One region of the Sphingobium sp. LF-16 genome, then DNA from elsewhere that is predicted to be linked to it. Evidence: riboswitches for the same ligand, from Rfam matches in the RefSeq annotation. Region 1 holds a riboswitch; each other region holds the start of a gene.
What was found. A riboswitch is a leader RNA that binds a small molecule or an ion and turns the genes downstream of it on or off. The one in region 1 is predicted to bind cobalamin.
Positions count from the first base shown of each region.

Region 2: another riboswitch for cobalamin. It lies ahead of DIZ22_RS03300 (cobalamin biosynthesis protein CobG); the one in region 1 lies ahead of DIZ22_RS13990 (TonB-dependent receptor).
Region 3: another riboswitch for cobalamin. It lies ahead of DIZ22_RS00360 (TonB-dependent receptor); the one in region 1 lies ahead of DIZ22_RS13990 (TonB-dependent receptor).
Region 4: another riboswitch for cobalamin. It lies ahead of DIZ22_RS19660 (TonB-dependent receptor); the one in region 1 lies ahead of DIZ22_RS13990 (TonB-dependent receptor).

Region 1 is NZ_CP029335.1:3,032,696-3,039,970, forward strand. It holds gene DIZ22_RS13985 (peptidase) at 1-514, opposite strand, end outside; gene DIZ22_RS13990 (TonB-dependent receptor) at 517-2,505, opposite strand; cobalamin riboswitch at 2,696-2,941, opposite strand; gene DIZ22_RS13995 (copper resistance protein B) at 3,004-3,864, opposite strand; gene DIZ22_RS14000 (copper resistance system multicopper oxidase) at 3,861-5,600, opposite strand; gene DIZ22_RS14005 (RNA polymerase sigma factor) at 5,607-6,182, opposite strand; gene DIZ22_RS14010 (periplasmic heavy metal sensor) at 6,179-6,613, opposite strand; gene DIZ22_RS14015 (hypothetical protein) at 6,616-6,918, opposite strand; gene DIZ22_RS14020 (copper resistance protein CopC) at 7,019-7,275, shown strand, end outside.
Region 2 is NZ_CP029335.1:662,968-670,242, forward strand. It holds gene DIZ22_RS03285 (helix-turn-helix domain-containing protein) at 213-731, opposite strand; gene DIZ22_RS21590 (hypothetical protein) at 728-997, opposite strand; gene DIZ22_RS22335 (ASCH domain-containing protein) at 1,292-1,750, opposite strand; gene DIZ22_RS03295 (GNAT family N-acetyltransferase) at 1,747-3,906, opposite strand; gene DIZ22_RS21595 (hypothetical protein) at 3,993-4,361, opposite strand; cobalamin riboswitch at 4,369-4,581, shown strand; gene DIZ22_RS03300 (cobalamin biosynthesis protein CobG) at 4,861-5,913, shown strand; gene DIZ22_RS03305 (precorrin-8X methylmutase) at 5,913-6,542, shown strand; gene cobI (precorrin-2 C(20)-methyltransferase) at 6,539-7,261, shown strand; gene cobJ (precorrin-3B C(17)-methyltransferase) at 7,258-7,275, shown strand, end outside.
Region 3 is NZ_CP029335.1:63,762-71,036, reverse strand. It holds gene DIZ22_RS00375 (penicillin-binding protein activator) at 1-95, shown strand, start outside; gene DIZ22_RS00370 (ABC transporter ATP-binding protein) at 133-906, opposite strand; gene DIZ22_RS00365 (iron ABC transporter permease) at 900-1,904, opposite strand; gene DIZ22_RS00360 (TonB-dependent receptor) at 1,891-3,735, opposite strand; cobalamin riboswitch at 3,906-4,148, opposite strand; gene DIZ22_RS00355 (threonine/serine dehydratase) at 4,288-5,295, shown strand; gene dapF (diaminopimelate epimerase) at 5,336-6,148, shown strand; gene mtaB (tRNA (N(6)-L-threonylcarbamoyladenosine(37)-C(2))-methylthiotransferase MtaB) at 6,151-7,275, shown strand, end outside.
Region 4 is NZ_CP029335.1:4,183,606-4,190,880, forward strand. It holds gene DIZ22_RS19650 (acyl-CoA thioesterase) at 1-371, shown strand, start outside; gene DIZ22_RS19655 (ABC transporter substrate-binding protein) at 384-1,244, opposite strand; cobalamin riboswitch at 1,311-1,504, shown strand; gene DIZ22_RS19660 (TonB-dependent receptor) at 1,641-3,596, shown strand; gene DIZ22_RS19665 (DUF1636 domain-containing protein) at 3,596-4,003, shown strand; gene cobT (nicotinate-nucleotide--dimethylbenzimidazole phosphoribosyltransferase) at 4,000-5,013, shown strand; gene DIZ22_RS19675 (histidine phosphatase family protein) at 5,010-5,579, shown strand; gene DIZ22_RS19680 (adenosylcobinamide-GDP ribazoletransferase) at 5,576-6,295, shown strand; gene cobD (threonine-phosphate decarboxylase CobD) at 6,292-7,275, shown strand; gene cbiB (adenosylcobinamide-phosphate synthase CbiB) at 7,268-7,275, shown strand, end outside.

The DNA of each region.
Region 1 (7,275 bases):
CATAGGCCTGCGTCCCGGCCGCATCGGCGTAATCGACACGGTAGAGCGGCGCATTGCGGCGGAAGGTCTGGACCGTCCACTGGTCCATCTCCGTCTGGGCGACCTGCCCGACCGGGCCGGCAATGGCGCTGTTGCGTCCGAATTCGCGCGCGATCCTGTGGATATTTTGCGGATCGACCTGCTCGACCGCTTTCCCCGACGCCCAGTCATGGGTGCCAGCGGATACTCGCATCTGGGGAATGGTGCGCGTCGGATCGAGCGCGGGCGTCACCCGCAATACGGGCCACCCCGCCATCATCTCGATCCGGGCGGCGGACAGCATCATGGCGTCGGGCAACATCCCCGCCCTTTCAGCCGACAGCTTGAGGGGCGTAAGCCCCCCAAGCTGCGCGGCCGGTGTCAGGCGCGGATAGTCGACATAGAGCATCACGAAGCCGGACAGGCACCACAGCGTCATGACGGCGCCGATGAGGATGCCCAGCCAGCGATGCAGCAGCAGGACCGGCCGCATCATGGTCAGAAGCTCAGGCCATAGCTGACCCGCAGCGTGCGCGGCACGCCCCGGTAGAAGTAGAGGAAGCGGCTGTTGCTGCCGTCCAATACTCCTGCATCGCTGACCGCCGAGCGATAGCCGGTGGAGGCGTAATCGCGGTGGAACAGATTTTCGACATTGATGCCGAACCGGTTGCGCCGCGCCTGATCCAGCCACAGATGCGCGCCCGCATCGACCACGGCATAATTGCCATAGTTCATCCGGCCAAAGCCCGATGCGGTCGACCAGACATCGCCCACCCAATTGGCCGACAGATTGGCGCCGAAGTGGCCGGTCTGCGGCGCATAGACGATCGCGGCGCGGCCATATTGTTCCGGATTGCGATCGCGCTGCACCGAACTGCCCTGATTGCGGACGCGCGACCAGGTGTAGCTGGCCGACAGGCCCCAGCCACCGGTCAAATTCGCGTTCAGCTCCAGTTCGGCGCCCCTGGCCCGCACCTTGTCGCTGACGTTGATATAGGTGCCTTCCGGAAAGGCCGGATCATCATAGGTGGTGTCGATCAGGTCGGTGATGCGCCGGTTGAACCAGGTCGCTTTCCACCGGATCGCCCCGCCCGCCAGCGCGCCACCCAGCGCGGCGTTGAGGTTCAGGCTTTCCTCGGGCTTCAAATTCGGGTTGCCGACCTCGCAACAGGGATCATTGCCATAGAGCTGCGAGGCGTCGGGCAGCACGAAGGAGGTGCCGCCATTGGCCTCCACGAACAGCGCCTCGCTCACATCATAACGGCCCGAGACGTTCCAGATCGTCTTTTCCGATCCCTTCGCCTTGTTGTAGCGCAGGCCCGCGGCGATCCGTCCCTTGCTCGACAATTCGTCATTGGTGCGCAGCTGGAAGACGCCGGCATGGACCTGTTCATCGGTCGGCGCGATCAGCAGGACGTCGTCGCGGCCGTTGAAGCTCTGGAAATCATAGCCGATCAGCGTGTCGATGCCGCGCAGCATGTTGAGCTGCACCACCGCGCTGCCGCCATAATCCTGATAGCCCCAGAAGGTGCCGGCCGGGTAGATGACCTGCGGCGGCCCCGCCGGAATGGGGTTGCGGATCTGGACATAGGCGGTCTTCCAGTCGTGGAAATAGCCCTTGAGGAAGAATTGCACCCCATCCTCGCCGGTATAATCGAGGCGCAGGCTGGCCACTTCCTCATTGCGGTCGTTGCGGCTCTCCTTCGTCCGGGTCGCGCTGATATTGTCGAGATCGGCCTTGGTGTGCTGGTAGAGCGCGTTGAGGCGCAGGTCCGGCGCGATATCATATTGATATTTGATGCCCGCCGACCAGAGATCATAGCCGCGCGCGCGATCGGTGGCGCTGGGCTGCATCACGTCATAGGGACGATAGCCGTCCGACTGGCTGCGATTGGCCCAGACCACGAAGCGATGCTGGCCGATCGCGCCGCGAACATAGCCATCCAGGCTAGTGCCGGCAAAGCTGTCGAGGCTGGCATTGACTTGGCCGCCCAGATCATCGCTGAAGTCGCGGGTGACGACATTGATGACACCGGCCGCCGCCTGGGTGCCGTAGAACAGGCTTTCGCCGCCTTTCAGCACCTCGATCCGCTCGATCATGCTGGCGGCCATGGTGTCGTTGGGCGAGGTGCCGCCATAGAGGCGGTTGTTGAGGCGGATGCCGTCCATCGTCCACAGCACATCCTTGGTGCGCGATCCCTGCAACGCAATGTCGACATAGCTGAACGGCCCGGACTGCGACCGGATGAACAGGCCCGGCACCCCTTCGAGCGCGCGGGCGGTATCGATCGCGGCGGCATCGCGGATCTGCGTGTCGGTGACGATCTCGATCGCATGGCCATAGCGCGACAGCTGCTGCGGCAGCGTCTCTTCCAGGCTGGTGCCGGTGACGACGATGCTGTCGCCTTCTCCTTCGTCGGCCAGAGCCGGCGATGCAAAGGCGAGCGAAAGGGCCAAGGCGGCCCGCGAAACGATAATGGACTTCATATATTCCCCCATCCGGCGCCGCGTTCGACGGGCGGGGGCAACCTTCACGAGCGGCACGCGCGCGAACGTCCGACACACGCGCCGGCCGGGCGCCCATGGGCAACCGACGCGCGTTTGTCGCAGCGGCCCCAGCCGCTCGTTCGTCGCTCAGACGGAAGTTACCGTGCCGCGGCCATCCCCTGGACCAAGGCAAGAGCGACCAGACGCCGGCAGGTCTCCTGGCTCACGGGTCATCGCTTGATGCACGGCCTTCCCAGGCCTCGCAGGATTTAGCGTCCGGCCCAGTGGCTGGCGGATCGGTCATTCTGCCGTCCGCACATGTACATCGCGCTCACCGCTTACAGTTGCAGGGACAGCTGCGGATTTGGACAGTCACCCGTCCGCACCGCATTCCCTATTAAGCCCCTTTCGGGACACCGGCGCGATCATGATCCCATGCCGTGCGGCGCAGGATCGGCGGGATCGATAATCGAATATCAGGCGGGCTGCAAGCGCCTCTCAGAACCAGGCGCGCAGGCCGATCACTAGGCTGGTGGCCGACGGCCTATCGCCGGCAGCACGGGCATGGTCGGCCGTGTCGCCCAGCTTGCGTTCCCAATTGACGCCGACATAGGGCGCGAATTCGCGGGCAATCTCGTAGCGCAGCCGCAGCCCCAGCTCGATATCGGACGGGCCGGCGCCGATCCCCAGTTCGGGCACGGCCTGCGCCGCCAGATTGAACTCGGCGGCGGGCTGCAGGATCAGCCGCTGGGTGATGCGCTGGTCATAGCTCGCCTCCAGCCGCAGATGGGCGTCGCCCCTGGTCGACAGGAAGGCTTCGGCCCCGACCTCGAACCAGTAAGGCGCCAGGCCGTCGATGCCGATCACCGCATAGCTGCGGTCCGGCCCTTCGCCGAAATCCTGCCGCACGCCCGCCTGCAGGTTGAACCAGGGGTCGATCGCCCGGCTGTAGAGCGCCTGCACCTCGGCCCGTTCGAGCGATCCGCCGACCGTCCCCTCACCCTCGCTCTTGACCGCGAAGCGGTTGATGTCGCCGCCGATCCAGCCTTCGCCTTCCCAGGCATAGCCATCCGCGCCCTTGCCGGCGCGATATTCCAGCCGATCGAGCATCCATTGCGAATAGGTCATGCCGCCCCCTTCCGCGATCATCGCCGCGCGGGCGCTGGCCATGGCGGCGGGGTCATAGAGCGCGTCGGCGGCATGGTCGGTCGGCACCGGCGGGGCCGTGCCTTGCGGGATGGCGGCGTCGGTGGTGGGCATGCTGTGGCCCATCGCTCCATGGTCCATCTGGCTATGATCCATCGTCTGGGCCTGCACCGGCGCAGCGGCGGCGAGCAGCAGGAGCGCGATCAGCTTCATGCCGCGTCCTCCTCGTGGCGGACCGTCACGACCCGCATCATCCCGGCATGCATGTGCATCAGCATATGGCAGTGGAACGCCCAGTCGCCCAGCGCATCGGCGGTAAGGTCGAAACTCACCTTGCCGCCGGGTAGCACATTCACCGTATGCTTGCGCGGATTATGCGCAGCCTCGCCGGTCACCAGTTCGAAGAAATGGCCGTGCAGATGGATGGGATGGGGCATCATCGTGTCGTTGATCAGGGTCACGCGCACCCGTTCCATATGGCGGAAGGCGATCGGCTCCGCCCCTTCGGACAGCTTCACCCCATCGAACGACCACATATAGCGTTCCATGTTCGCGGTCAGGTGGATGTCGAGCGATCGGGTCGGCGTGCGCAGGTCGCTGTTCGGCGTCAGCGACCGCAGATCGGCATAGGTCAGCACGCGATGATCGACATCCTCCAGCCCCGTCGGCCGGTCGGCGGTGCGATCGGCCGGCATCGGCGACAGGGTGGCGACGCCCGGCCCCATTTTCACGCCGGGCGCGACCGACTTGTCGCGCATCTTCATGCTGTGGCCGGACATGCTTTCATTGGCCGGCTGGCTGAGGTCGATCACGCCGCCATGGCCCATATCCATGCCGCCCATGTCCATGCCCATATCCTTCATGCCCAGCAGCGGCCGGGCGCGCCGGGCCGGCACGGGCGCGACCATGCCGACCTGCGGCGCCAAGGTGGCGCGGACCAGGCCCGACCGGTCGATCGCCTCGGCAATCAGGGCATAGGGTTTCGCTTCGCCGGGCTGGACGATCACGTCATAGGTTTCGGCAATGCCGATCTGGAACTCGTCGGTCTCGACCGGCTGCACATCCTGCCCGTCGCATTGGATCACGGTCATCGGCAGGCCGGGCAGGCGAACATTGAAATTGGTCATCGCCGACGCGTTGATAATGCGCAGCCGCACCCGCTCGCCCGGCGCGAACAGGCCGGTCCAGTTTTCGGCCGTGCCCATGCCGTTCACCAGATAGCTGTAGGTCGCGCCGGTGACGTCGGAAATATCGGTCGGGTCCATGCGCATCGCGCCCCAGTCGATCCGGTCCTTGAGGGCCTGATCCTTCCCCGCCAGCAACCCGGCCAGCGTCTGGCGCTGCATGTTGTAATAGCCGCCCATCTGCTTGAGCCGTTGCAGCAACCTGTGCGGATGGACCGGGCTCCAGTCGGCGAGCAGGATCACATGCTCCCGGTCATAGGCCACCGGATCGGCGCCGGCGGGATCGATGATGATCGGGCCATAAAGGCCCATCGCCTCCTGCATGCCGGAATGGCTGTGATACCAGTAGGTGCCGGCCTGCCGCACCGGGAAGCGATAAGTGAAGGTTTCGCCCGGCGCGATACCGGGGAAGCTGATGCCGGGCACGCCATCCATCTGGAAGGGCAGGATCAGCCCGTGCCAGTGGATCGAGCTATCCTCCTTCAGCCGGTTGGTGACGGCGATGTTGACATGCTGCCCCTCGCGCAGGCGGATGAGCGGCGCCGGTGTGCCGCCATTGACACTGATCGCATGGGCCGATCGGCCGCCGGTCGCAAAATGCCCGTCGCCGATGCTGAGCGCGATCGCCTCGCCCGACAGCGCGCCCTGCGCCGCGTCCTGCGTGCCGGTGGCGGCCCAGCCGGGCAAGGCCTGCGCCAGTGCAAGCGCGGCGCCCCCCCGGATCAGGCTGCGGCGGTCGACAGGGAGGGAAGGCAGGTCGGTCATGCTGCTCTATACGCGGTTCGCGTCGCTTTCCCTCAACATCTCCTGCAATTGCCGGCGGGCACGGTAAAGGCGGGTTTCCACCGCCTTTTCGCTGACGGCCAATATCGCCGCGACCTCGGCCTGGCTCATGCCCTCGATCCCGCGCAGCAAAACCACCTCGCGCAGCGCCACCGGCAGCGCCGCTACCGCCGCCTCGATCCGGGCGACGCCAGCGCGGGACTGGGCCGCCTGCTCGGGATCGGGCGCCGCGTCGGCGACATGGGCGGCGTCCTCGATCGGCCGGGCGAAGCTGAAAAAGCGACGCACCGCGCGGCGGCGGGCCCAGTCATGGCATTTGTTGATCGTGATCCGCGCGATCCAGCCGCGAAAGGGCCGGCGTCCATCATAGCGGGCCAGCGACGCAAAGGCGGCGACGAAGCTTTCCTGCACGATGTCCATTGCCGCGTCCGCATCGCCGACATGGCCGCGGGCCAGCCGATAGACGGCATCGCGGTGCCGCCGCATCAGCGCGCCATAGGCCGCCTGCCGCCCGGCCAGCGCCTGCGCCGCCAGCGTGGCATCATCGGGATCGTCGGCTATCACCCGGCAGGCTGGGTCAGCGCCTTGACGACGGCGGCGTCGAACAGCGCGGCCTGATCGGGCCGCAGCACGCCGCGCATCGCGAAGATGTGCTTCAATGTTTCCTTCTGCAATTCGCCCATTGCCTGGTGCGACCGGTCGACCGCCTGGGCGACGCGCGGGCCATAGCCATGTTCGGCGGCGATCGCCGCGGCCAGCCGCTGATTGTCGGCGCGCATTTCCGCGTCGAGCGCCGCCTTGCGCTGGGCGAAGGCGGCTTCCAGATCGGCGATGCGCTGCTTCTGGCCGGCGTCCAGCGTCAGCCGATCATGGAGCAGGGCATGAACTTCATTCTCCACCGGCGGCGCGGGCGCGAGCCAGGTGCGCGCAACCAGCACGGCGGCCAGCGCCGCGGCAAAGGCGACCAGCGCCACCAGCCAATAGCGTTTGCCCATGCCTATCGCTCCAGCAGGCGCGAGGGCGCATAGTCGGACATGCCGATCAGCAGCGGGCCGGGCGCCGCCTGCGCCGGCTGCGCGGGCACGCTACTGCCGATCCAGCCGATGCCGATCGCCATCACGCCGGCCAGCATCAGGCTGCGCCGCGCGACGCTGCGTTCGCGGCGGCGGTCCAGCCCCTGCATCACCGCAGCCTCCAGCCCGTCGAAGCGCGCCGCCGCCGGCGCGTCGCGCAGCCCGGCCAGCATGTCATCCAGATCGTCCATCGTCCCGTCCTTCATGTCCTGCCTGACGATACGCATCCGGCCGGCCCATCCCTCGAACAAAATAGCGCGGCGCGTGAGGGATGCGACAGGACAATGCGTATTCCCCTGCAAGACGCGCATTTTTTCGGAGTTTGCCATGCCCCGCCTGCCCCTGATCGCTGCTGCCCTTGTGCTGACCGCCCTGCCCGGCGCCGCCTTCGCCAAGCCGCAGCTCGTTGCGGCCAACCCCGCCGCCAATGCCAGCGTTGCCAAGCCGACCCGGCTGACCCTGGGCTTTTCCGAAGCGCTGCAGGCCGACCATAGCAGCATCACGCTCACCATGACCGGCATGCCGGGCATGGCCGATCATCCGCCAATGCCGATCAAGGGCTTCACCACCGCCGCGGCCGCCGA
Region 2 (7,275 bases), 2.2 Mb from region 1:
CACGGGCGACACACCCACCGCTTACCGCGGGGAGGTGGCGACATGAAAGCCTCCATCAAATTGCGGCCCGATGATCTTTGCGTCCTAATACTCGTTGTGCTAAAGCACATGCTGCTACGCCGAGCTTTGGATCGCGCACCTACACAGGGGCCGTGGTTCTGAGCAGGAAAATTGGAGGGGGTCAGATTACCAGTCTGGCCCCCTTTTATTCGTTAAGCAGCCTCCAGTTCGGCTTCGATCCAGCCACGATTAGCCGTATCAACGTGGGTAAAGCTGACTGGGCGATCAGGCGCTTCATCCAGTTCCTCTAGATTTTTAGGCATTTCCAAGATCAATGTAGCGAAGTTGGCTGGGTCGCTCAAAGCCAACAACGTCGTGATCCTCAGAAGCCGATCTTCAGGACCGGGAATATTCACCTTGTCTTTCTCCCAGCGCGCAACTGTCTGCACGCCGGTGCTAAGTCGGTGAGCCAGTTCACCTTGCGTCATATCGATAGCACGGCGAATAAATTTGATTTCTCGGCCGGTCAGCGCTTTGCGGAAGCGCACAAGATGTAAGGAGATAGCCTTGTGCAGGCCCTCAACATCTTCAACTTGCGTCAGTTCTTCACCATTCCGATGAACGATAGAAAAACCGTCGACCAGCCAAATGTTCTCAAGTCCACACCCCTCATAGAGGCGAGGATGGCCATCATTGCTGCGGCCCCTGATGCAAAATAGTTCCTTGTTCATGGCTTTTGATCCCATTGGATGCCTTCGACGAATACCCTCCCTTCAACTACGGCGATCGAGATGACTCCGCCTGCGCGGAATCCTTTGTTGTTGAAGCATACGCTGCACCGCCATTCTCCCCTTGAGTTACCTTGCTGAGCCCTGCCTACCAACTGGCATCGCTTGAGCGCTCTGATGACCAGAATATCGCTGATGTCAAAACGATCCATTGCAAGCCGGGCGTGGGCCATAAACAGCACGGAACCAGCTTCAGCAGCGTCGCGCACGCGATCTTGTACCCCCTCAAACGGGAGGCAAAACTGCAAAACTGTGTTTGTAGCCGATGCCATAATACCTATCATAATGATAGTTTTTGGCGGTGGAGTCAACCAAATCTTAACCAGTTGCATAGTGCCAAGCGGTTTTCGCTACAACTGCCAGACATCAGCGGATTGCATTGGGTAGGCGCTATCAGATGGGGGATGGCTTTTGGTGAGCGGGCAAGACCTGCTCTGACCTGAATTTGACTCAAGGGATTGAGCGGCCGGTGATAGCCGCAGCATTATCACCTGTTATCTCCCTCAAGGATGAATAAACCTATCTTCTGCCGACCCAGCTAGACGATGCAACTGTTGGGCTTCATGGCTGGTGATCGCCATCATCACCTGAGGCGGGTGGAAGCCTTCGCGCAAAAGGCGTAATTGCTCTATCTCGACATACTCGGCGCTGCGTCGCGCGTTTGCCAAAATCAAAACAATAGCTTCCTCGGCACCGTCGAAATATGCGTCGAAATTCACGCGATCAATTCCCGCCTGATCCCCGAACTCCGACCATATATCTGCTGGCTGCCCCCGTACGATGCGTTCGACCGTTGCCATCCCAATCACAGCTCCGACCGGCCGAGTGGCATAAATCCATAAGCGGGTGCCAATAGAGACAGTGGGTATTCGGCGACGAAGCTCGACAGTTTTTGCGCCATCTAGGATGGCGTTAGCATAGCGTGGATGAATTGAGATTATTGCGTCGCTATCGGGCGTCATTTGCTCCACGCGGCCTCGATAATGCGAACCAAATTCTCATGAGATAGGGCGGTCGCAGATATCAGATTGCTGGCTCCGACGGCCCCAAACTCTTTCAAGCAGGCAAAGCTAATGGGCTTCGGGAACGCGATCAAATTATCAAAAGTCGTCATCAGCACTTCATCCATCGAAGAAAAGTCCGAAAGGTCGTCGACCACCACCCTTCGCGCGGCATCTCCTGAAGCGGCCTCCTTAGAGGCAAGAACGGAATCTACAATCCGGGCCACCGCAACGACCGCACTTCGCCCGCCATTTTTTCCGGATTCATAGAATAAAATCGGAAGGCCCGGTCGCATAGCATTTCGAGCGCGGGGCGTATTCACATATGTCCTACGCGACAGGAAGGACGCATTGCGATCCTCTATGAACGAGAGGCGTGTCTGCCTGTTTGTTCCCAACAATTCATCGGCATAGACACGCTGGATAGGGACAATCACGGCCTCTCTGCCCGGCCAAAGATAAATGGTCGGCCCAAACATATCCTCAAAACGCTCTGGTGAAAGGATCAGGGGCTGCCCAGCGCCATTCGTTACGGTGATGCTCCGCCCATCGCCTTCATTGTCTCGAAAATTGGGCCATTGCATCGGCAATCCCAACCCGGTCTTGCGACGGGTTGCCTGTCTTACCGTATCCCATCCTTCCTGTGTGACTGGCTGGCCGATTGCGACTTTTACCAGATCGTGCCCATTGCCTGTGGGGACGAACCCACGGATCGCTGCAAGCGCTCCGACGGTTGGTTGCCCTGGCACATTCAGCAGGCGTATCGCAGCGGGATTGCTTCCGCACGTGTGCTTGACGGCAGCATCCAGTAGATGTTCCGCGTAAAGCTCCCGATCGAGATGGCCAGAGTCTACATTTATAACCAGCCTTGCTTCGCCAGATGTTGAGACGGATGAAGCCAAACAGGCGGTTGCGACAATCTTTGATCCTTCCCAGATTGCCGAGCGCCAACCCGCTGCGCGGCCAATTACAGCGCCGCAGACATCTTCAATAACGCTCGCAGGAACCCCTGATGATCGCAGGTACGCAGCCGCTTCGTCAACGGTCGGCGTTCGACATTCAAAACCTTCACCCCGCCTTTCGGTCGACTCAAGGTGGCTGGTGGTGTCCGGCAACAAGGTTAGGAGTTCATCCAATCCCGCAACATCTATACCAATTTGGCTTAGGAGATCGTCGCGGGCTTCCAATAAGGCCCCATCACTGGTTATGAATCCTGAGACGCGAGATAGCGCAGAATGTGCCAAATGGCGGGAGTCACTTCGGGCTTGGATCGAGCCTGCGCCGGGGTTGTTTCTTTTCGAAAATACGATTTCATGGATTTCGGTGGCAAGACGTTCAAGGTTTTGGGCATCGACGGGAGGAGGAAGTCTTGGCATCTGCAAGGCCATCTGAAGCACAGGGTCGCTGCCTTGATTCACCGAGGTGCGCCTAAGTTCGTTGATAAACTCGGCTGCAATACCAAGCCGAATGCGATGATCTAAAGCCGCACCAAACAGTGCGCAGGCGGATTCGTGCCTTTGACGGTTCCTTACCAGATCGAAAAGGACGTTGAGATCGAAGGTGTAAAAGGACGCCTCAGTTCCAAAGCGTTTCGGCAGCCCGAGATCGATCATGGCAGGCACGGTGGAGAACAGGTTCGGGGTAGCTAAATTTCGAACGCGAACCACGATCGTTCTGCCACGCGCACTGCCACCGGCCTTCGACGATACCGCCTCAAATCCCTGCCGTTCATAGAAAGCCTGCGCATGAGGCAAATCATCCGCGACATTCGCTTTTAAAGTGAGAAAGCCCGCACGTTCCAAATCGGCCACAAGGGCATCGATCAATGCTGACGCAACTTTGTGTCTGCGCCAATCGGGCTTGGTACAGACTTGTTGTACGCGAGCATGAGGGAATACGCCTCCATGCAATATGTAACCTACGACGACACTTTCACCTCGGTCATCATCAGCAAGCATTGCAAATAAGCGCTTTTGAACGATCGCATCTTCGTAGGCCGCATTGGGAAGAAAACCGAGCGCCTCTTTCTCCCCATTCGATAGCGCTATAATTTCATTGAGATGGCGCTTTAGATTGGTAGGGCTTCGTTCAATGACTGTTCGTAGCATGAGCTTCATTGCCGTACCCCCATAATTTCAAGATGACTTGCGGCTACAGCGATCATCTATGTCCGATATGGCTTGGTGCCTATCGCATGGGATGCCTAATTAACAGCCGTCGTCGCGTGAGACAGCAAGCCAAGATGGATAGGAGTGAGCCGACACGCAGGTAGATTCTGCCCAGTTGACGAACCGCTCCATTCCTCTGCTACAATGATGACATCGAGCGGAGCCATCCGACCGATCGGAACGGCGGTTTTGCTGGGGCAAGAAAACTTGGATGCGGCTCCTGCCGCCCCAGCCATAATTTCGGTATCCGACGCCGCGTCGCTTTCCTTGCTTCCGGTTTCCGTTTCGGCATCCTCCGTCGGTATGCCTTGGGCGTCGAGCCGGCAGCGGGACTGCCGATACACATTCCATGTCTTGGCGAAGCCCGATGTTTCGACTAGGGCATCATCGATGCGCCGGTTCATGCTGGTGCATTGCATAACTGACGCCGGTGTTCCGCAAGGAACTTAATCGGGAATGCGGTGCGGGGGCCTGGCCCCTTATTCCGTGGCTGTCCCTGCAACTGTAAGCGGATAGCGCGATGCACGAGCCCATGAGGGCAGCCACTGGACAGAGCGTCCGGGAAGGCGTGCATCCCGCAACGACCCGCGAGCCAGGAGACCTGCCGGCGTTTCGGTCGCTCTTGTCCTGACCCAGGGATTGGTCATGGCACGGTCTCTCTTCCGTCTGGGCGGCGAAGCGTGTGGCTGGGGCTGCACGGCCGCGTGGTGTCGGGCGCCTGTCGCGCCTGCCTGCCACCTCGCGCCGACCGGCGATGCCGGCAAGCCCCGCCTGGTTGCGTCCCGGCGCGCGGAGGATGTGCCTGTGAGCCAGACCGGCGCGGGCAGGGATAGGGCGACCGCGAACCATGCGGTGGTCCACGGGCCGGCCGTTCGGGGCTGGTGTCCCGATGCCTGGCGCCCGATGGCGGCGGGCGACGGGCTGATCGTGCGCGTGAAGCCGCGCTTCGGCCGTCTTTCGGCCGACGACCTGGCGGCGCTGGGCGAAGCGGCGATCGCCCATGGCAACGGCCTGATCGACATGACCCGGCGCGCCAACCTCCAGATCCGCGGCGTGCGCGACGATAGCTGGCGTTCCTTGCTCGACCGGTTGCTCGATCTTGGCCTGGTCGACCACGATGCCAGGCGCGAGGGCGCGCGCATGGTGATGGTCGCGCCGGACTGGCGCGAAGGCGACGACAGCCATCGCATCGCCCGCCAGTTGCTCGATCGCCTGGACGAACTACCGGACTTGCCGGGCAAGATGGGCTTCGTGATCGATGCCGGCGCCGCGCCGCTCCTGTCCGGCGAAGCGGGGGATTTTCGCATCGAGCGGGCGCGGGACGGCGGCCTGATCTTGCGTGCGGAGGGGCGGGCACAAGGCGTGCCGGTGGACAGCGGCGGCGAAGTGGATGCGCTGCTCGCGCTAGCCCGATGGTTCGTGGAGAGCGACGGCGCGCGCGTGGGGCGCATGGCCCGGCATGATGCGCCCCTGCCGGATTGGGCAACGGGCACGGCAGAGGCGGCGTCGCCGAGTGCTCGGCTGATGCCCGGCGCATGGGATGGCGGCATGGCCTACGGTCTTCCCTTCGGCCGGATCGACGCGCGGCATCTTCTCGACGCGCCGGCCATGCGGCTGACCCCGTGGCGCATGCTGCTGGCCGAAGGGCAACTGCCCGGCCTGTGCGCAGACGCTGCCGACCCGCTGATCCATGTGGAGGCTTGCCCCGGCGCGCCTGCCTGCCCGCAGGCGAGTGTGGAGACGCGCGATCTCGCCCGCCAGCTGGCCCCCCATGTGGCGGGCCGCCTTCATGTCTCCGGCTGCGCCAAGGGCTGCGCCAGTTCGATTCCGGCCGACATCGTGCTGACGGGGCGGGACGGGCGCTACGACCTGGCCTTCCATGCCCGCGCAGGATCGGCGCCCGTCCGTCCTGACCTCACCGCCACCGACCTTCTTGCCCATTTCGGAGCCTGTTGATGCCCCATGATTATGAGAGGGATGGCGCGGCGATCTATCGCCAGTCCTTCGCCACCATCCGCGCCGAAGCCGACCTCGGGCGCTTTGCTGCCGAGGAGGAGCCGGTCGCCGTGCGCATGATCCATGCCGCGGGCATGGTGGACCTGGCGGCCCATATCCGCTTTTCGCCGGGCTTTGCAGCGGCGGCGCGGCAGGCCCTGGCCGCAGGGGCACCGGTGCTGTGCGATGCGCGCATGGTGTCGGAAGGGGTCACGCGCGCGCGCCTGCCCGCCGACAATGCCGTGCTCTGCACCCTGCACGACACCGCCGTGCCGGACATGGCGCGGGCGATGGGCAATACCCGATCCGCCGCCGCGCTGGAATTGTGGCGGCCGCATCTTGCCGGGGCACTGGTTGCCATCGGCAATGCGCCCACGGCGCTGTTCCACCTGCTCGACATGCTGGAGGATCCGGCCTGTCCGCGCCCCGCAGCGATCATCGGCTGCCCGGTCGGCTTCGTCGGCGCGGCGGAATCCAAGGCGGCACTGTGGGCGGCGCAGCCGGTCCCCTGCTGCGTCGTCGACGGGCGGCTTGGCGGCAGCGCGATCACGGTCGCGGCGATCAATGCGCTGGCGAGCCGCGCGGAATGAGCGGCACCGTCTATGGCGTGGGCCTTGGCCCCGGCGCGCAGGACTTGCTGAGCGTGCGCGCCGACCGGCTGGTGCGGGGGGGACGGCATGTCGCCTATTTCCGCAAGGCCGGCCGACCGGGGCAGGCGCGCCGCATCGCGCAGGGCATGTTGCGGGACGATGCAATCGAACTGGCGATGGAATATCCGGTGACGACCGAAATTCCGGTCACCGATCCGCGCTATAACGACTGCCTTGCCGCCTTCTATGCCGATTGCACCGGCCGGCTGCTGGCGATCGCGGAGGCGGGCGAGGATGTGGTCGTCTTGTGCGAGGGCGATCCCTTTTTCTACGGCTCCTTCATGCATCTGCACAGCCGGTTGGCGGGGCTGGTCCCGGTCGAAGTGGTCCCCGGCATCATGGGCATGTCGGGCGCGTGGAATGCGACCGGCCTGCCGATCACCTGGGGTGACGATGTGCTGACCGTCGCGATGGCGACGCTGCCGGAAGAGGAACTGGTCCGCCGCATCCGCGATACCGACGCGCTGGTGGTGATGAAGATCGGCCGGCACCTCGCCAAGCTGCGCCGCGCGGTGGCGGCGGCCGGGCGCAGCGATGAAGCATGGCTGGTCGAACATGCCGCCATGCCGGAACAGCGCGTGACCCGGCTGGCCGATGTCGACAGGGTCACGCCCTATTTCTCGATCCTGCTGATCCACGGCCAAGGGCGCCGGCCATGAATCTTGCGGCGGGA
Region 3 (7,275 bases), 1.6 Mb from region 1:
GCAACGGCATCGCCGAACGCGCACTGGAAGTGAGCGAGGTCGGCGCCGGCACGATCAGCGTGGTCGATCCCGCCCCGCGCGGCTTCGGCAATTAAGCAAAGGGGGCCGGAAGGCCCCCTTTTTCGTTACGGATCAGACCCGCGCCGTCGGCACGATCAGCGGCAGGCCGTCGCTGACGTCGATCCGCGCGGCGACGCCATAGACGGATGCCAGCCGCTCCGGCGTCAGCACTTCCATCGGCGCGCCGTCCGCCACCAGCGCGCCGCCATCCATCAGCAGCAGCCGATCGCAATAGCGCGCCGCCATGGCGAGGTCGTGGAGCACGGTGACGACCAGCGCCCCGCCCTGCGCCTGCGCCCGCAACAAGGCCATCACATCGATCTGGTGGCCGGGGTCGAGCGCGGCGAGCGGCTCGTCGGCGATCAGCGCCGGCGCGCCCACCGCCAGCGCCCGCGCGAGCAGCACCCGCGCCCGCTCGCCGCCCGACAGCTCGGTCGCGATCCGCCCCTTGAAGCCGGCGACATCGGCGCGGACCATGGCATCCTCGATCGCCGCCTCATCGTCGGCGGTCAGGCGCGACAAAGGCCCCAGATGCGGCAATCGGCCCAGCGCCACCAGCCGCTCGACTGCCAAGGGCCAGTGCAATGTCTGGCCCTGCGGCAGATAGGCGATGGACCGCGCGACCGCCTGGCGCGACATCCGCTCGACCGGCGCCCCGTCCAGCAGCGCGCGGCCGGCGGCCGGCTTCACCAGCCCCAGCAGCGCCCGCACCAGGGTCGACTTGCCCGCGCCATTGGGGCCGATCACTCCGATCAACTGGCCCGGCGCCATGGTCAGATGGACGCCACGCACCGCCAGATGGCGACCCAGCCGGACGTCCAGTTGCTCGGTCGACAGGGTCACCATAGCCGCCGCTCCCGCATCAGGTGAATGAGGAAGACCGGCACACCAAGGATCGCGGTCAGCACGCCCAGTTTCAGCTCGCTGCTGGTCGGGATGATGCGCACGCCGATATCGGCCAGGGTCAGCAGCACCGCGCCGCCCAGCATGGACGGCAACAGCAGCGCGGAAGGCGAGCGATCGGTCAGCGGTCGCACCAGATGCGGCACGATCAGGCCGACGAAGCCGATCGATCCGGTCACCGCCACCGCGCCGCCGACACCGATTGCCACCCCCGCCATCAGCCGAAGCCGCGCCCGCGACAGGTCGACGCCCAGCGCCCGCGCGCCATCCTCGCCCAGGGTCAGCGCGTCGAGCGCGCGTCCGTCATAAAGCAGCAGCGCCGCGCCAACCGCGATGCAGGGCAGCGCCAGCAGCAGATGGTCGATGCTGCGATTTTCCAAGCTCCCCATCAGCCAGCTCATAATCTCCATCGCGGCAAAGGGATTGGGCGACAGGTTGAGCGCCAGGCTGATCCCCGCCCCCGCCAGCGTTGCGACCGCGATCCCGGCCAGGATCAGCGTCAACGGGCTTTCCGACGGCCCGGCAAGCAGGAACAGCGCGCCGATCGCCGCCAGCGCGGTGACGATCGCCAGCAGCGGCAACGCCATCGGGTGCAGTTCGGACAGGCCGAAATAAAGCGCGATCACCGCACCCAGCGCCGCCGCATTGGACACGCCCAGCACGGCGGGCTCCGCCAGAGGATTACGCAGATAACCCTGCAGGGCCGCGCCCGACAGGCCCAGCATGGCGCCGACCAGCAGGCCGATCGCCATGCGCGGCAGGCGCAGGTCGATGACGATCGCCCGCGCCACCATGTCGCCGCCGCCCGCCAGCACCGTCAGGATGCGGCCCGGCGCAATCGTCACCGATCCCAGCGCGACCGATGCGATGGCCGCGACCAGCAGCAGGGCGATCAGCCCCGGCAGCAACAGGGGATGCCGCCGCCCCTTAGAAGCGGACACGCACGCCGCCATAGGCCGACCGGCCATAGGTGCCATAGCCATAGGCCGTGGCGTAATCCGCATCGAACAGATTGTCGATCCGGCCATAGACTTCGAGATGGTCGCCCACGGGGAGGGACGCGCGCAGCCCGGCCAGCGCATAGCCGTCGAGCCGGCGCGTGTTGGCCGTGTCGTCATAGCTGTCGCCGACCATGGTCAGCGTCGCGCCGGTCGACAGGCCGAAGGACCAGAGATAGTCGGCCGACACACTGACCGCATTGGCGGCGCGGCGCGGCAGGCGATTGCCGTCGGTGCCCCCGCCCGACCGGTCGCGCGCATCGACATAGGAGTAGGAGGCCGCCACCGTCAGCGCCTCGACCGGCTTCAGCGTCAGCGTCGCTTCCACGCCCTTGGCGCGGGTCCGGTCTAGATTGCCATAGGTGTAGGTCGCATAATCATAGTTGATCTGGTTGCGAGTATCGCGCCGGAAGGCGGTCAGCGACAGCACCGCCTTGTCCCCGTCCAGGCTCTGGTCGAAGCCGATATCATAGCTTTTCGACCGCTCCGGCCGCAGCGCGCTGTTGCCGCTATAGGTGTCGTAGAGCTGATAGAGCGACGGCGCCTTGAACCCTTCGCCATAGGAGAGGCGGATATTGGTGGCGCCCGCGTTCGGCGTGTAATTGGCGTTGGCACCAAAGGTGGTCGCGCCGTCGAACTGGCTATGATCGTCATGGCGCAGCCCGCCCGTGACGGCGAGGCCGGCAAGCGGCTTCACCACCGCCAGCGCATAGACGCTGTCGATGTTCGCCTTCGCACTCGCTATGTCGCCAAAGCCGAAATACTCATAGTCCGGCCGCTCATGCTCATAGCCGAAGATCAGCTTGGCCTGATCCACCGGGGCATAGACGCCCTCATATTCGAAGCGCAGATTGGTGCCCGAATAGCCATAATCCGGGTCGGTGCCGCGCACGAAATAATAGTCGCGGTCGTTGCGCATCCAGGTAACGGCGGCGCGGTTGGTCAGCTTGCCGTCGAGCAGCGCCAGGTTGATCCCGGCATAGCCGACATATTGGTCCAGCTTGCTGACGTCGCTGCTGTCGGCCGGCGCGCCGAAGAAGCTGTCATAGTCGAGATCGGCATGGATATAATAGCCGCGCAGGTCGAGGCTGAGGCTGTCGGTGAAAGCGATCTTCAGCTTGGCGTTGGTGGCGATATTCTCATAGCCATCCTTCTCCACGCCGCCGAACGACCGGCCGACCGAGGAAATGCCGTCGGTGTTGAAATAGGCGACGCCGACGCCGCCCGACACCGCGCCATGCGTGCCCGACACATCGGCCTTGGCGTTCAGCGTATCGCTATAGCCATAATCGGCCGAGGCGTTAACCTCGAAACCCTCGCTGGGCGCGCCGGTCATCACATTGACCACGCCGCCGATCGCCTGGCTGCCATAGACCACCGAGTTGGAGCCGCGCAGCACTTCGATCCGGCGGATATTGCCGGTCAACAGATGGCCGAAATCATAGCCGTCGCCGATGCCGCTCGGGTCGTTGACCTTGACCCCGTCGATCAGCACCAGCGTCTGGGTCGTCTCCGCGCCGCGCAGCGACACGCCGGTCACGCCGCCGGTGGAACCGTTGCGGCTGAAGCGGACGCCCGGCGTGGTGGCGAGCAGGTCGACGACATCGACCGCCTGGCGCGTCCTGATCGTGTCGGCATCGATCACCGTGATCGCCTGGCCGACCTCGTCGCGCGGCTGTGCGATGCCCGAAGCGGTGACGACGATATCGTCATCCTGGGCCAGTGCCGGCGTAGCGGCCAGCAGCGCGATGAGCGAAATCCCCAACATCTTCATTTTATCGTCCCCCGGCGTCCGTCGATTTGGAACCGGGGCGTCCGCACATGCGGTCGCTGCGTGAGGATCGGGAAGACGCCAGCGCCCCGCCCCACGCACCGATGCGGCCCCGGCCGCCATGGGCGTCGCTCGACGGAAACACCGCGCCATGGCCATCCCCTGGGCCAGGGCAAGAGCGACCAGACGCCGGCAGGTCTCCTGGCTCGCGGGTCAGGGCAGCGATGCGCCAGCCTTCCCGGACCTATCGGTCCAGTGGCCGGTTCCGGCCCTCCCCTTTTGAAGAGCCTGGGAACCCTGCGCATCGCGCTCACCGCTTACAGTTGCAGGGACAGCCGCGGATTTGGAAGGGCTGCGCCCCCCGCACCGCATTCCCGTTTTCAGCCCTTGCGGGCACCGGCGCGATCATGCGCGTCCGGGGCTTTTGACCGCCCCGGCGCGCGGCCCCCATAAGCCAAAGCACAAGCCCTGCCAAGCGGGCCAGGATCGCCCCGGCGGATCGTTGCGCGGTGCTGGTGGCCGGCTATGCAGGGGCCTCTGACCCAAGGAGCCGACATGTCCGATTCGCCAGATCTATCCTTGATGGCCATCACTGCCGCCGACGTCGCCGATGCCGCGCGGCTGATCGCGCCGGCGGCGGTCCGTACCCCGCTGATCGAGAATGCCGCGCTCAACGATTTGTGCGGCCGGCGCGTGCTGGTGAAGTTCGAGGGCGCCCAGCATAGCGGATCGTTCAAGTTCCGCGGCGCCTATAACCGCCTCGCCCGGCTGAACGATGCGGAACGGGCGGCGGGCGTCGTCGCCTGGTCCTCGGGCAATCATGCCCAGGGCGTCGCCTTTGCCGCGCGCCTGCTCGGCATTCCCGCCACGATCGTGATGCCGGCCGATGCCCCGGCGATCAAGACCGCCAACACCCGTGCGCTCGGCGCCGAGGTCGTCCCCTATGACCGCTTCACCCAGAGCCGTGAGGCAATCGCCACCGCCCTGGCCACCGAACGCGGCGCAACGCTGGTCCCCTCGTTCGACGATCCCTTCATCATCGCCGGCCAGGGCACGATCGGCCTCGAAATACTCGACCAGGCCCAGGCCGCCAGCGCCGACCTCGCACAGATACTCGTCTGCTGCGGTGGCGGCGGGCTGGTCGCGGGCACGTCCACGGCGGTCAAGGCCGCCCGCCCCGACATCAGCGTCTATGCCGTCGAACCCGCCGGCTTCGACGACACGGCTCGCTCGCTCGCCAGCGGCGTGCGGGAAAGCGTCTCGCCCGACGCACGCAGCATCTGCGACGCCCTGCTGGCGCCCAGCCCCGGCGCGCTGACCTTCCCGATCAACCATGCCCTGCTGGCCGGCGGCCTGGTCGTCAGCGACGATCAGGTGCGCGACGCGATGCGCTTCGCCTTCACCACGCTCAAGCTCGTGGTGGAGCCGGGCGGTGCAGTGGCGCTCGCCGCCATGCTCGCCGGCCTCGCCCCGCCCACCGACGGCGCCACCGCCCTCGTCATCTCCGGCGCCAATGTCGATCCGGCCACCTATGCCGCGATCATCGGCGGCCCGAACGCCTGACCGCTGGTCTTTTGCCCCGTCCCGCACTAAATGCGGCGCCATGATGAGCCGCTTTTCCAAGATGCATGGTCTGGGCAATGATTTCGTCGTGATCGACGCGCGCCAAGCGCCGGTCGCGATGACGGAGGCGCGCGCCCGCGCCATTGCCGATCGCCATGCCGGCATCGGCTGTGACCAGTTGATCGTCATCGGCGATGCCGAGACCGGCGACCAGGCCGACGTGTCGATGCTGATCTTCAATTCCGACGGTTCGGAAGTGGAAGCCTGCGGCAACGCCACCCGCTGCGTACCGCTGTTCGTCGGCAAGGACGTGCTGATCCGCACCAGGGCCGGGCTGCTCGACGCCAAGGGCCTGGACGGCGGCGCCAGCGTCGACATGGGCGCGCCCCGCTTCGACTGGGACGCGATCCCGCTTGGCTATCCGATGGACACGCTGACGATGTCGGCCAGTTGGGAAGATTTGCCCGCGCCGGCCGCCGTCAATGTCGGCAACCCGCATGTGATCTTCTTCGTCGAGGATCTGGACGCGGTCGATTTCGAACGGCTCGGCCCGCTGATCGAGCATGACCCGCTTTTCCCCGCTCGCGTGAACGTCAATTTCGCGCAGGTCGTCGGCCCGCAGCATCTGCGCCTGATCGTCTGGGAACGCGGCGCCGGCCTGACCCGCGCCTGCGGCACCGGCGCCTGCGCCACCGCCGTCGCGGCGATCCGGCGCAAGCTGATGGCCGGCCCGGTGACGGTCAGCCTGCCGGGCGGCGACCTGGAGATCGACTGGGCACCGGGCGGCACGATCCGCATGACCGGCCCCGCCACCCATGTGTTCGACGGCGAGGCGGACTGGGACCGCTTCTGACCGTGGCTGGTCCCGACATCATCACCCTGGGCTGCCGGCTCAACATCGCGGAGAGCGAGGCTATTCGCGAAATGGCCGGCGCACAGGACGACCTGATCGTCGTCAACAGCTGCGCCGTGACGGCCGAGGCCGTGCGCCAGACCCGGCAGGCGATCCGCCGCGCCAGGCGAGACCGCCCCGACGCCCGCATCCTGGTCACCGGCTGCGCCGCCCAAACCGAACCCCAGACCTTCGCCGCCATGGCGGAAGTGGACGGCGTGATCGGCAACCGGGAGAAGCTGGAGGCAGCCGCCTTCGCCCCGGTGGCGGATAAGGTCAACGTCTCCGACATCATGGCCGTGCGCGACACCGCGCCGCACATGGCCAGCGCCTTTGCCGAACATGCCCGCGCCTTTCTGGAGGTGCAGAATGGCTGCGACCATCGCTGCACCTTCTGCATCATCCCCTATGGCCGGGGGAACAGCCGCTCCGTGCCCGCCGGCGCGGTGATCGACAAGGCGAAGCAACTGGTCGACGCGGGCTATGGCGAGATCGTGCTGACCGGCGTTGATGTCACCAGCTATGGCCCGGACCTGCCAGGTAGCCCTTCGCTCGGCCAACTCGTTGAACGGCTCCTCAAGCATGTCCCGGACCTGCCCCGGCTGCGCCTCTCCTCGATCGACAGTGTCGAGATTGACGAGCGGCTGTTCGACCTCATCGCCCATGAGCCGCGCATGATGCCGCATCTGCATCTCTCGCTGCAGGCCGGCGACGACATGATCTTGAAGCGCATGAAGCGCCGCCATGCCCGCGCCGACGCCGTGCGCATCGTCGAGCGGGTGAAGGCCGCCCGCCCGGACATCAGCATCGGCGCCGACATCATCGCCGGCTTCCCGACCGAGGATGACGCCATGTTCGCCAACAGCCTGGCGCTGGTCGCCGATTGCGACATCGTCCATGGCCATATCTTCCCCTATTCACCGCGCACCGGCACGCCGGCCGCGCGCATGCCCCAGCTGGATCGCGCCACCATCAAGGCCCGCGCCGCCCTGCTGCGCGACGCCTGCACGGCCCAGCGCGATGCCTGGCTCGCCCGCCTGGTGGGCACTCGCCAGTCGGTGCTGGTCGAACGCAATGGCCTGTCGGGC
Region 4 (7,275 bases), 1.2 Mb from region 1:
CCGCAAGGCCCGAGCATATCGATGTGCTGGGCCATGTGAACAACGCGGTGTGGGTGCAGTGGATGGAGCAATTGTCGGTCGAACATTGGATGACCGATGCCGATCCGGCCCATGTCGACGCCTATATCTGGGTCGTGACCCGGCATGAGGTCGATTATCGCGGTAACGTGACCGAGGGCGATGTCGTGTCGGGCCGCACCTGGATTCCGGAAGGACCGCGCGGCGCGCGGTTCGACCGGCTGATCGAGTTCACCGGGCCGGACGGCAAGGTGAAGGTGTCTGCCAAATCCACCTGGGCGATGATCGACAAGGAGAGCGGCCGATTGATGCGGGTGCCGGCCGAAGTCGCCGCAAACTTCATCGAGGGCTGAGCCGGCCCAGCTTCAGCGGGCGCTGACGGCTTGGGAGAGGGCGCGTGCCGCCTGCACATAGGCAGGACCACCGCACACGGTCCAGGCCTGGGGCAGGCTGATGCGCGCTATGTCGCGTAGCACCGGATGGTGCAGCATTTCGGTGCCCTGGTCGGTGATCCGGTCGGTGGCGCTCTCGACGATCAGATAATCGGGCCGGGCGGCGACCATCTCCTCCAGGCTGACCTGCGCGATCGCCGGCTTGCCAAGGTCGGCGGCCAGGTTGCGCAGCCCTGCCCGCGTCATCAGGTCGTCGACCAACGTGCCGGTGCCGGTCATGTAGCCGCGCCGCTGATAATAGGCGGCGACCTTCGGCTTCGGCGCACGGGGCAGGGCGGCAAGCTCCCGGTCCATCCGCGCGATCATCGCTTCGCCCCGGTCGGCATGGCCGATCGCCTGCGCCACCGTGCGGATCGACGCGACGATATCGGCATAGCTGTCCGCGCTTTTCAGGTCGACGGCGGGATAATGCTGGGCCTTGAGGATCGCGATCGCCGGATTGCGCCGCGCCGGCATGCCGATCACCAAGTCTGGATTGGTCGCCAAAATCTGCTCGGCCGATCCGTCGAGGATGGGCAGGCCGCGGGTCGCGGCAGCCACCGCCGACATCTGCCGATCGCCGGCATTATGGGTCAGGCCGGCAATCTGGTCGCGATCGGCCAGCGCCACCAGCAACTGGTCGGCGCACAGGTTGAGCGACACGATCCGTTGCGGACGTTTGCCTGCATTGGCAGGCTGGCGCGCGGTGGCCGCCCATAATGTGGCACCGCCGATCAGGGCGATCATCAGGGCGATCATCCCCTTGCCGGGGCCGATGGGCGCAAATATCCGCATGGCCACCTCCCTTAGCCGGCGCGCTCCGCCAGGCAAGGAAGATTGACGCTCCAGTCGGGCTCGCCTATCGCCCGGACTGCGACAGGTTCCCCGGCAGCGGGGATGAAAAGGGAATGGGGTTCAAGACCCCGGCTGCCCCTGCAACTGTGAGCGGCGAGCCTTTGTGCCATATGCCATTGGGACCGCAAGGTTCTGAGAAGGCGGCATGAATCAGCGATGACCCGCGAGCCAGGAGACCTGCCCGTCGCGGTCGTCCTTCGCGCGGACAGGGTGTGCCGAGCGGACGGGGGTGAACCCGCGTGGCGACAGGTGGACCGCATAGGTGCGGGGACCATGTCGCGCCCGGCCGGGCACCGATATCGTCCCTGGGATGCGGTCCCTCGTCCGGGGGCTCATGTGTTCAAATATCTGACTTTCTGTTCTTTCCTTCTCTCCACCACCGCTTTCGCCGAAGAGGCGCAGCAGGCGCCACCGCCCGATGCCGCCGCCGATGCCGGGGCATCCTCGATCCTCGTCACCGCGACCCGCCTCGCCACGCCGGCCGATCAGGTGCCGGCCTCCGTCACCGTGCTCGACAAGGCGGCGATCGACCGGGCGCAGGATCTGGGCGTCACCGAATTGCTGCTGCGCACGCCCGGCGTCAGCATCTCGCGCAATGGCGGCTATGGCACGGCGACGTCGCTGCGCATCCGCGGCGCGGAATCCGACCAGACCGTGGTCGTGATCGACGGGGTGAAGCTCAACGATCCGTCCTCGGCCGGCGGCGGCTATAATTTCGCCAATCTGCTGGTCGGCGACGCCTCGCGCATAGAAGTGCTGCGCGGTCCCCAGTCGACCCTGTGGGGCAGTCAGGCAATCGGTGGCGTCGTCAATGTCGTCACCGCCATGCCCGAAAAGGCGCTGGAGGGGAGCTTCGACATAGAGGCGGGGTCGCGCGACACGGTCAGCGCCCGCGCGGCATTGGGCGGCAAGACCGGCCCGGTCAGTTGGAGGATCGGTGGCCAGAGCTTCACCACCGACGGCATTTCGGCGATCAGCCCGGCCTTTGGCGGCAAGGAGAAGGACGGCTATACCAACCGCAGCGTCACCGGCCGGGTCGAGGTGGCGCTGGCGGACGGAATCAGCGCGGACCTGCGCGGCTATTATTCCGATGGCCATGTCGATTTCGACGCGACCAGCGCGGACAGCCCCGCCTATGGCACCAATCGCGAATTTGTCGGCTATGCCGGCCTTAACGTCGCACTGCTCGACGGCCGCTTCCGCAACCGTTTCGGCTATGGCTATACCGACACCGATCGCGACAATTATGACCCGCGCAACCCGCGCAAGCAGAGCTTCGACGCCGCCGGGCGCAACCAGCGGCTCGAATATCAGGGCAGCTTCGCGATCGCCGACGGCTGGACCGCGCTGTTCGGGGTGGAGAATGAGAATAGCCGCTTCCGCAGCGTGTCGCCTTCGGCCTCGCTTTCGGTGCCGATTCCCGACCCGGCCCGCGGCAAGGCGGAGATCACCAGCGTCTATGGCCAGCTTAATGCCCAGCCGATTACGGGCCTGACCCTGACTGGCGGGCTGCGCTATGACGATCATGATCGCTATGGCGGCCGTACCCTCTTTTCCGCCGGGGGCGTCTGGGCGCTGCCGACCGGGACGGTGCTGCGCGCCAGCTATGGCGAGGGGTTCAAGGCGCCGACCCTCTATCAGCTCTTTTCCGAATATGGGAATCAGGCGCTCGACCCCGAACGCGCCCATGGCTGGGAAGCGGGCGCGGAGCAGCGCTTCCTTGGCGAGAAGCTGCGGCTGGGCGCGACCTGGTTCGACCGGACCACGACCGACCAGATCATCTATAATAGCTGTTCCACCAGCTCGACCGATCCGCGCTGCTTCACGCCCGGCACCACCACCCGCCGCTATGGCTATTATCTCAATGTCGCGCGCGCCAAGGCGCATGGGATAGAGGCGCAGGTGGCGGTCGAGCCGGTCAAGGGGCTGACCATTGACGGCAATTATAGCTGGACCGTGGCGGAGGATCGTTCGGAGGACACTGCGAACGAAGGCAATTGGCTGCCGCGCCGGCCGCGCAACAGCGCCAATGGGTCGATCAGCTATGCCTGGCCCTTCGGCCTCACCACCGGCGCGGCGGTGCGCTGGTCCGGCCACAGCTATGACAATGCGGCCAACACGACGCGGCTGGACGATTATACGCTGGTCGACCTGCGCGCCGAATATGCGTTCACCCCGGCGTTGCGCCTGTTCGCCCGCGTCGAGAATCTCTTCGACGAGAACTACATGACGGCCTATCGCTATGGCACGCTCGGCCGCAGCATCTATGCCGGCTTCCGGGGGCGCTTCTGATGCTGCGTCCCGTCGAACCCGGCCCCGCCATCGTCGCCTGCAATACCTGCCGTCATTCGGCCGAAGCGCGGGAGGACGGGGAGGGCGTGCGCGGCGGGGCACGGCTGGCGGAGGCGCTGCGCACGGTGCAGGCCTCCGACCCGTGCTATGCCACCGTCGCGGTGCAGGACATGCCCTGCCTGTTCGCCTGCCAGGATCATTGCACCGTCCATCTGCGCGCGCCCGGCAAGGTCGGCTATGTCATGGGGCGGTTCACCCCGGATGCCGATGCGGCACGCGCGATCCTCGATTACGCCATTGCCTATGCCGCCAGCGATCATGGCCGCGTCGCCTTTCGTGAGTGGCCCGAAGGCGTGAAGGGCCATTTCATCACCCGTACCCCGCCGGAAGGATTTGTCGTCGAATGAGCTTCGCCTCGATCACCGATTTTGAGAATGCCCTGGCCAACCTGCCACCGGCCGAGGAACTGGCGAGCGCGGCGGCACGCGCGCGGCAGGCCGAGCTGACCAAGCCATTGGGGGCGCTCGGCCGGCTGGAGGATGTCGCGATCTTCATGGCAAGCTGGCAGGGGCGCGCGGTGCCGCGCCTGGAACGGGCGCGTGCCGCGATCTTTGCCGGCAATCATGGCTTCACCGTCCATGGCGTCAGCGCCTATCCCGCCGCCGTGACCGCGCAGATGGTCGCCAATTTCGCCGCCGGCGGCGCGGCGATTAACGCGCTGGCCGGTGTGGCCGGGCTGGAACTGGCGGTGCGATCGATCGATCTGGACCGGCCAACGGCGGACTTCACCATCGCCCCGGCCATGACCGAGGAGGAGTGCCTGACCGCGCTGTCGATCGGCGCGGCGGCGGCCGAAGAGGATCTGGACCTGCTGGTCGTGGGCGAGATGGGGATCGGCAATTCGACCGCCGCAGCAGCCCTGAGCGCCCGCAGCTTCGGCGGAAAGGTCAGTGACTGGGTTGGTCCCGGTACGGGCGTCGATGGCGAGGGGATTGCGCGCAAGATCGCGACGATCGATCGCGCGCTCGCCTTCCATGCCGATGCGCCGGACAGAGCCTTTGAAACACTGCGCCGGCTGGGCGGGCGCGAACTGGCGGCGATTGCCGGCGCGGTGCTGCGCGCCCGCCAGCTGGGCGTGCCGGTGCTGCTCGACGGTTTCATCAGTTGCGCCGCGATCGCGCCGCTGGTGGCGCAGGTGCCGGTCTTTGCCGACCATTGCCTGGCCGGCCATTGCTCGGCCGAGCCGGGCCATGGCCTGCTGCTGGAGCGGATGGGCCTTGAACCGCTGCTGAGCCTCGACATGCGATTGGGCGAAGGCAGCGGCGCGGCGGTGGCGGCCAATATCGTCCGTGCGGCCGTAGCCGCGCATAGCGGCATGGCGACCTTTGCCGAGGCGGCGGTGTCGACCGCGACATGATGGGCATGCCGCTCCACCTGCTGCGGCATGGCGCGCCCGAGACGCCCGGCCTGTTGCTGGGGCGGACCGACAGCGTGCCGACGCGCGCGGGCATCGATGCCTGCCTGGCGCAGGCGGAGGGGCTGGAGATCGAGATGATCGTGACGTCCGACCTGCAGCGCGCCCGGCAGGCGGCGACCGCGATCGGCGAGCGCGCCGGCTTGCCGGTATGGGTCGATCCGCGCTGGCGGGAACTGGATTTCGGCATCTGGGATGGTCTGGCCCCGGCCGATGTCGATCCCGAGGCGCTCGCCCGTTTCTGGCAGGATCCCGATGGCTTCGCGCCGCCGGGCAGCGAGGGCTGGACGGCATTGCTGGGGCGGATCGCCGATGCTGTCGAGGATCTGCCGCGCGTGCCCACATTGGTGCTGACCCATGGCGGGGCGATGCGCGCGGCGCTGGCCCATCTGTGCGGGTTCAGCGTGCAGCAGAGCTGGAGCTTCGGCCTGCCCTATGCCGCCTTGCTGTCGCTGGAACGCTGGACCGGTGAACCGCCGCTCGCCCGCATCACGGGCCTGCGCCCATGAAGGGGCTGGTCCTTGCCATCCAGTTTCTGACCCGCCTGCCGATGCCGAAGGTGACAGCGAACGAGACACACTTCGCACGGTCGTTCCGATGGTTTCCGGCGGTCGGCGCGATTGTCGGTCTATCTGTCATGTTCGCTGTCAATCTTGGCGTTCGCATCGATCCCTGGGTCGGGGCGCTGGCCGGGCTGCTCTGCTGGGTCGGCGTGACCGGGGCGCTGCATCTCGATGGGCTCGGCGACATCGCCGACGCGTGCGGCGCGGTGCATAAGGGGCACGACCGGCTGCTGGCGGTGCTGGCCGACCCGCATGTCGGCAGTTTCGGCGTGGTGGCGATTGGCCTGCAACTGATCGCCAAGCTGCTGCTGCTCCATGCGCTGGTCGAGCGGGGCATGATGTTGCCGCTGCTGCTCATTCCCTTTGCCGCGCGGATCGGGCCGTTGCTGTGGGCGCGCATGATGCCGCCCCTGCATGCCGGGCTGGGCGCGCGTTTTGCCGATGCCGTCAAAACGATCCACATCGCCCTGTGGATAAGTCTGTTGATAATCGCCGCCTGGTGGCTGCCAGCCCTGCTCGCAGCGCCACTGCTGATGCTGGTCTGGGGCCTGTGGCTGAGGCGCAGGCTGGGCGGCATTTCCGGCGATGGCCATGGCGCGGGCATTGAACTGGTTGAAAGCGGGCTGCTTTTCGTCGTCCTGATCGCGAGCGGCACAACATGACGACGCGCTGGACCTGGCATGGCGGCGGCGTGGCGGCGGCGAGCGCGCATTTCGGCGGCGCGCCCGAAAGCTGGCTGGACTTATCCACAGGCATCAATCCCCATGCCTGGCCCGGCGCTGCCGAGCAGGTGATCGACTGGCGCGCCTTGCCCGACGAGCAGGGGCTGCGCGCGCTCGAACAGGCGGCGGCCGACCATTTTGGCGTCGCGGCCGATCATGTCTGCGCACTGCCGGGGACGGAGGTTGGCCTGCGCCTCGTTGGCGCATTGCTTGACGGTTCGGTCCGCCATGCCAGCCCGGCCTATCGCACCCATGGCGCGATGGTGTCCGGCGCCGCGCCGGTCGATCTCGACCGTCTGGACGAGGCCGATGGGCAGACGCTGATCCTTGCCAATCCCAATAATCCCGACGGGCGCATCCATGGCGTGGCCGATCTGCTGGCCCTGCTCGACCGGCGCGGGTCGGATGGCTGGCTGGTGGTGGATGAGGCCTTTGCCGATGGCCATCCGGATATCAGCTTGGCGCCCTTCGTGGCCGACGATCGCCCCCTCATGCTGCTGCGGTCCTTCGGCAAGTTTTTCGGGCTTGCCGGCCTGCGCCTCGGTTTTCTGGTGGCGCCGCGCGCGATCGTTGCGCGGGTGCGGGACAGGCTGGGTGCCTGGCCGGTGTCGGCCGCCGCCATTGCCGTCGGCACGGCCGGCTATCGCGATAGAGCTTGGATAGAAGCGATGCGCGACCAGCTCCAGCGGGAGGCGCGGGCGCTCGACGCGCTACTGTTGCGCTGCGGTTATCAGCCGATCGGCCAAAGCCCGCTCTTCCGCCTGATCGAAACGCCCCATGCCATGGCGCTTTTTGAGCGACTGGCGGGGCAGGCGATTTTGACCCGGCCCTTCGATAGTCAGCCGCATTGGCTGCGCATCGGCCTGCCGGCCGACGCGATGGGCCTGACCCGACTGGAACGGGCGCTGCGTCGTGGCTGA